2 regions of the Nocardia sp. NPDC127579 genome follow, and region 1 is predicted to be linked to the other one. Evidence: predicted binding sites of a transcription regulator. Region 1 holds the regulator's gene; the other holds the start of a gene.
What was found. Region 1 encodes HspR, which represses chaperone genes until heat shock. Its sites were predicted from a motif close to ANNTGAGTNNNNNNNACTCANNT; they were not measured.
Positions count from the first base shown of each region.

Region 1 (3,412 bases):
CGGCCGTGCCGGGATCTGCACGCTGATGTACTGTCCGGCAGCGTATTTGATCGCCTGATCCAGGCGTAACCGCACCACGGCCAGGTTGTGCAGCACCATGCGGTGTTCCAGCACGGTGCCGGACCACACCGGCGGGGTGGTCTCCTTGGCAGCGGCGCCGATCATGGTGTCGCAGATGAGGGTCAGGCCCTGTTCCCACGCGTGGTCGACCTCGTCGGTCCACATCTCGTTGCCCGCGAAGCGGCTCATCGCGGTGCGCAGCGAATGCGCCACGGCCTGGTAATGCTCGTCTCGCACACCGTATTTGCGGTGATCGCGGCCGAGTTGGGCGAGGAACGGGAGGAGCTTGTTCGGCTCCTCGAGCCGGTCCAGGGTGTAGGAGATTGCCCGGACCAGGCGGTCGCGCTGGGAATCCATTGCGGCCGGGAAGAAATCGCGGATCTGTGGGTACTCGGTGAACAAGATCGAATAGAAGGACCGGGCTAGTCTCTCTGGCCCGGATTCTTCGGCAGCAACCGCCTTGAACGTGGTTCTGATCAAAGCGACAGTCCGCGAATCCATATGCGTCACAACCCCATTCCGCGCTCGAACTCTTGCTCGCCCCGGTGACTGAAAGTCGTGTGGGTCACTCGGCAGCAGCCGATGATTGGAGTGTAGGGGAGGTTTGCCAGCAACGGAATCGTTCGCTTGAACATCAAGCGTGTAATTCGGCTAAAACGAATATACGTTATGTGAAAAGCGGTGGAAACCAACTGGTATTCAAGGTTCTCTGCCGAAATCGGCAGGACTGTCATTGAATTCGCGCGACTCGTTCTGCATGACCCGCTCTTGTCCTGGATGAGGAGCGATCACACAGCAACAGGCTGCGCACCGTCGGCTACCGGATACGGCAACCGCTCCGCATCCGGCGGCCTGGGCGACGCTTGAATTCGCCGGACAATCCGGCGGAGTCGCCGGACAGTTAACTCTCGTGGTCGCCAGCAAACCCCGCCTCGGGGCCCGTGACAACGCACTCGGGCCCCGGAATCCGGACCGCCCGACGGCGGACCGGACCCGAGGCCCGAATGTGTAGCTGATCGGATGCTAGCGCTGGTGTCGTGGCTTCCACACCACCAGTGCGGTACTGCGCTGCGGCGGCGCGAAATCGGGGCGATACCCCGCGCGCAACCGCTCCAGCTCGGCAGCCATCTCGCTCACTCGCTGTTGCAGCTCCTCGACCTGATTGGTCAGCTCGATGATGCGCTTGATCCCGGCCAGATTGACGCCCTCGTCCTGCGACAGCCGCTGCACCTCGCGCAGCAGCTCCACATCCCGGGACGAGTAGCGCCGGCCGCCGCCCGAAGTGCGCTGCGGCGTCACCAGTCCGAGGCGGTCATACGTGCGCAGCGTCTGCGCGTGCATACCCGCCAACTGGGCCGCCACCGAGATCATGAAGAACTCGGTACGCGAGGCCCCGGACCCGGACCCGGGCGCGTTCTTCGGATTGTGGGACATTACGAACCTGCCCATCCTGCACGGGGATCGAAGCCGCTGGTCTTCTCCGCCTCCTGATAGCGCCGCAGCGCCTCGGTGGCCTCGTCATCCAGCTTCTGCGGCACCGCGACCTTGACGGTGACCAGCAGATCACCCGCGCCGCCGCCGCGCTTGGGCACACCGCGCCCGCGCACCCGCAGGATGCGCCCGTCGGCGGTACCCGGAGGCACCTTCACACCGACGCGACCCTCCAGCGTAGGCACGGAAACCGTTGTGCCCAGCACCAATTCACTGTAACTGACCGGCAGGGCCAGGGTCAGGTCGTCGCCGTTGCGGCCGAACACCTTGTCCTGACTGACATGCACCGTCACGAACAGATCACCCGAGGGCGCGCCGCGCAGGCCCGCCTCGCCCTGCCCGGCCAGCCGGATCCGCTGCCCGTCACTGACGCCCGGGGGAATCCGGACGGTGATGGTGCGGGTGCGGTTCTGGATACCGCTGCCGTGGCAGTCGACGCACGGGTCATCGATGATCGAACCCGAACCCCGGCAGTCGTCACACGGCTCGCTGAATCCGAACGCGCCCTGGTTGCGGCTGATGATGCCGGTTCCGTTGCAGTTCGGGCAGACCCGCGGACTGGTGCCCGGCTTCGCGCCGCTGCCGTGACAGGTGGTGCACGGCGAGGGACTGGTCATGCGCAGCGGCACCGTGACACCCTGGGCCGCCTCGCGGAAGCCCAGCGTCGTCTCGGTCTCCACATCGGAGCCGCGCCGCGGACGGCTGGTGGTGCGCTGACCGCCGCCACCCCGGTTGAACAGGCCGCCGAACAGATCACCGAGGCCACCGTCGCCGGCGCCGCCACCGGCACCGCCGAAGATATCCCCGATATTGAAGTCCTGCGAGAACCCGCCCGACGCACCGGGATTGAACCCGCCGCGACCGTAACCGCCGCCCGCGAACAGGCGACGTGTCTCGTCGTACTCCTTGCGCTTGGCCGGATCCGACAGCACGGCGTGCGCCTCGCTGACGGACTTGAACCGCTCCTCGGCCTTGGTATCACCGGGATTGGCGTCCGGGTGCAGGTCACGAGCCAGCTTGCGATAAGCCTTCTTGATCTCGTCCTGCGTGGCGTTGGAGGAGACGCCCAGCTCCTTGTAGAAGTCCTTCTCGATCCACTCGCGTTGACTCACCGTGCGTCTCCTCCTTCCGGACTACTCGTTGTTCGCTTCGGCATCAGCATCCGATGCCGCCGTTTCCGCCGCGGGCTGCTCGGCCACCGGATCGGTGACCCCGACCAGCGCGTGCCGCAGCACCCGCTCGCCGAAGCGATAACCCTTGCGCATGACCAGCCCCAGGACCGGCTCGTGGCCGGAACCCTCGTGCTGCACGGCCTCGTGCAGGGTCGGGTCGAAGGGCTCGCCCTCCGCGCCGAACTCCTCGAGACCCTGCTTCTGCAGTGCGCCGGCGAGCTTGTCGGCGACCGCCTTGAGCGGGCCCTCCAGATCGCCGTGCGCGCGGGCCCGGTCCAGATCGTCGAGCACACCGAGCAATTCGGTGACCACGGCCGCCTTGGCGCCGTCGATCGCGGCCTTGCGGTCGCGGTCGACGCGGCGCCGGTAGTTGGCGTACTCCGCGGTCAGGCGCTGGAGATCGGCGGTGCGCTCGGCCAGTTCCACGCTGATGGTGTCGGCGAGCTGATCGGCCGCCTCCGGGGCTTCGCTGCCGTTCCCGGCCGCGGCCTCCGCCGCGACCGGTTCCCGCACCTCGCCCGTTTCAGGGTCGACCTTGCGCTTGTCGACGAAGGTCACCGGCTCCTCGGGAGTGGAGTTACCCTCGCTCACTTCTTCTCCGTGTCGATCGGGTCGTCCACGACCTCGGCATCCACGACCTGGTCGTCATCGGACTGCGGCGCGGAGCCGTTGCCCGAGGCGGCGGCGTC
Region 1 covers NZ_JBHXVZ010000007.1:475,003-478,414, reverse strand. Annotated here, with positions in the region: gene ACFVMC_RS25110 (globin domain-containing protein) at 1-561, opposite strand, end outside; gene ACFVMC_RS25105 (heat shock protein transcriptional repressor HspR) at 1,084-1,494, opposite strand; gene dnaJ (molecular chaperone DnaJ) at 1,494-2,663, opposite strand; gene grpE (nucleotide exchange factor GrpE) at 2,685-3,314, opposite strand; gene dnaK (molecular chaperone DnaK) at 3,311-3,412, opposite strand, start outside.

Region 2 (3,412 bases), on a different contig from region 1:
CCGGAGTGAAACGCGGACGGCCCAGGTAGTCCTTCAGATCGGCCACGTCGATGGTCAGCGCACCGGACTCGTACCCCAGCTCGGGGTCATAGCCCAGATCGTCCGACTGTTGGGCCAGCCGCGTCGCCGCCTTGCGCAGCGCCTTGGCGACCAGCCGCTCCATCTGCCGCACTCCGGCTTCGCGGGTGTAGTCGGCCGCGATCTCGCGCAGCGCGGACTCGGTGATCGACACCTCCGCCGCGGTCAGCGCGTTGCGTTCCAGCTGCCGCGGCACCAGGAAGTCGCGCGCGATGGCGACCTTGTCGGCCTCGGTGTACCCGTCGACGGTGATCAGTTCCATCCGGTCCAGCAACGGGCCGGGAATGGACTCCACCACGTTCGCGGTGGCGATGAACAGCACGTCGGACAGGTCCAGATCCAGATCCAGGTAGTGATCGCGGAAGGTGTGGTTCTGCGCGGGGTCGAGCACCTCGAGCAGCGCCGCCGCCGGATCACCGCGGAAATCGGCGCCGACCTTGTCGATCTCGTCCAGCAGCACAACGGGATTCATCGATCCCGCTTCCTTCACGGCGCGCACGATCCGGCCGGGCAGAGCGCCCACGTAGGTGCGGCGGTGGCCACGGATCTCGGCCTCGTCGCGGACGCCGCCGAGCGCGACCCGGACGAACTTGCGGCCCAGCGCCCGCGCCACGGACTCACCGAGCGAGGTCTTACCGACACCGGGCGGACCGGCCAGCACCAGCACCGCGCCGGAGCCGCGGCCGCCGACCACCTCGAGTCCGCGCCGGGCGCGGCGAGCCCGCACGGCCAGGTACTCGACCATGCGGTCCTTGACCTCGTCCAGCCCGTGGTGATCGGCGTCGAGCACGGCCCGCGCCGCCGAGATATCGGTGCTGTCCTCGGTTTTCACGGTCCAGGGCAGTTCCAGGACGGTGTCCAGCCAGGTGCGGATCCACCCGGATTCCGGGCTCTGATCGCTGGCTCGCTCCAGCCGCCCGACCTCGCGCAACGCGGCCTCGCGCACCTCGGCGGGCAGGTCGGCCTGCTCGAGCCGGGTGCGGTAGTCGTCGGCGCCGTCGGGTTCGTCCTCGCCGAGTTCCTTGCGAATGGCGTTGAGCTGCTGGCGCAGCAGGAATTCGCGCTGGGTCTTCTCGACGTTCTCGCGCACCTCGTCGCTGATCTTCTCGGTCACCTCGGCCTCGGCGATATGCGCCTTGGTCCAGTCGATCAGCGCGGTCAAACGGGCTGCGACGTCCGGGGTTTCGAGGAGCTCGCGCTTCTGGTCGGCGGTCAGGTACGAGGCGTACCCGGCGGTGTCGGCGATGGCGGCGGGATCGTCGAGCTGATTGACGGCGTCGATGATCTGCCAGGCCTCGCGCCGTTGCAGCACCGAGACGACCAGCTTCTTGTATTCGGCCGCGAGCTCACGGGTACGCCCGTCGGCGGCGCCGGTCTCGACCGGTTCGGCCTCGACCCACAGCGCGGCGCCCGGCCCGGTGACTCCGTGGCCGATCTTGGCGCGCCGTTCGGCCTTGAGTACGGCGGCGGGTGCACCGCCGCGCATCCGGCCGACCTGTTCGATGGTGGCGACCACGCCGTAGGCGGCGTAGCCGGTGTCCAGGCGCGGTGCGACGAGCACCTGATCCAGTTTCGCCGCCCGCGCGGCGTCGATCGCGGCCTGCGCGGATTCGTCGAGTTCGATGGGCACGACCATGCCCGGCAGCACGATCGGATCGGTGAGGAACAGCACCGGCAGGTTCTGAGGTGTAGTCACGTCTTCGACCCTTCTGAAAGTTGAGCGATGTCCAGTCAACCCCGCCTGCCCCGGGTTTGTTCCAGCCGCCCGCCCACGTTCGCTGACAGCGAATGCGAGCGGTCGGTTTGCCGCGTCGCTCACCGCGAGCACGGGCCCGCTGACATATCGTTGAACGGCTGAGCCGCAGGTTACGGCCAGTTTTCTCCGGTTACCCACGCGATCGAAGCGAGCGGAGCGTCGAAGATGACCAGTGGCGTGCCACATGAAGATTGGGATCCGGAACCCGCATGGCGGGATCCCGCAGCGCGCATGGCGGATGTGCTGCAGATGCCGCCGCCGCAACGCCGGGACTGGAGAATCGCCGTCATCGTGCTGCTGGTGCTCGCCGCGCTGCTCGCTGTTCCGGCCCTGCTGGCCACGCTGGTCCCGGATCGCGAGACCGCGCAGCACGCCGACTCGGTCGTCGAGCTGACCGCCGCGGGCACCGCACCCGACACCATTGCGTTCTCCGGCGTCGCGGGCTGGGACCGCCGTCCCACCGGTGACAGCTCCGCCGCGCTGCTGACCCGCGACGACACGGTGCTGGCCGTGAATGTCGTCAACGGCGCGACCGATTTCGCGGACGCGGCCGCGTGGCGGCTGAAAGTCCTGGGCGTCCAGGGCTTTCCGGCCGAATGGGATCGTGGCTGGGAGATGTGGAACCACCACGGTTTCGCCGGACCGGCCTGCCACGGCACCGCGACCAAGGGCGTCTGCGCGATCCTCGGCAACCAGAACCTGGTGGTCACGATGGTGCTGCGCGGTGACGACGCCACGCTGGAGCAACTCGACACGATCGTCGACACGCTCCAGGCCGATCGGTCGTGAGCAGATCCCCGGTCTTCTGGGTCTACTGTCTGGCCCTGGTCACGGGTGCGGCGGGGCTGCTGATCCAGCTGCTGCCGGTGCTGCTGCTCACCTGGCGCGACAGCCTGGTCGGCGCACCGTTCGTCCTCGCGACCTTCCTGGTGTTCGGCGCGCTGATCCTGCATCTGGACCGATTGCGCGCCCACCACTGGATCTGGTCGGCGCTGCTGATGGGCTTCGCCTGGGGCGCGCTGGCCGGGCCGGGGATCGCCATGTGGGCCAACGACCACAATCTCGCGGTGATCAAGAACCTGGCCGGTGACGCCTTCGCCATCAACTGGCAGGCCGCGATCTCCGCGCCGATCGCCGAGGAGGCGATCAAGGGGCTCGGCGTGTTCACCGTGGCCTGGTTGTGGCGGTCACGCCTGTGGCGCCCGATCCACGGACTGCTACTCGGCGGCTGCACCGGCCTCGGCTTCCAGGTCGTGGAGAACGCGACCTACGAGGCGAATGTCGGACTCGGCGCGGCCCAGCCGAGCGCGGCCGACGCGATTCTGGTGGGCGCGGTCCGATTACTGACCGGGCTCACCTCGCACTGGATGCTCACCGCACTGGCCGGGATCGGCATCGTGGCTGCCGTGGCGCGGGCGGACTGGCCGATGGGCAAGCGGGTGCGCGTATTCACGCTGTTCTATCTGCTCGGCGTCTTCTTCCACTTCCTGTGGGATTCGCCGCAGCCGCGGGAGGGATACCCGCTCGGCATCGTGGCGCTGCGGATGACGGCGGCGGTGCTGATCTTCGCGGTGATCT
Region 2 covers NZ_JBHXVZ010000001.1:1,496,073-1,499,484, reverse strand. Annotated here, with positions in the region: gene lon (endopeptidase La) at 1-1,714, opposite strand, end outside; gene ACFVMC_RS06430 (hypothetical protein) at 2,012-2,623, shown strand; gene ACFVMC_RS06425 (PrsW family intramembrane metalloprotease) at 2,620-3,412, shown strand, end outside.
Region 2: lon (endopeptidase La) is a predicted target of HspR. The motif match lies at 1,793-1,815, and genes of this name have one in related genera.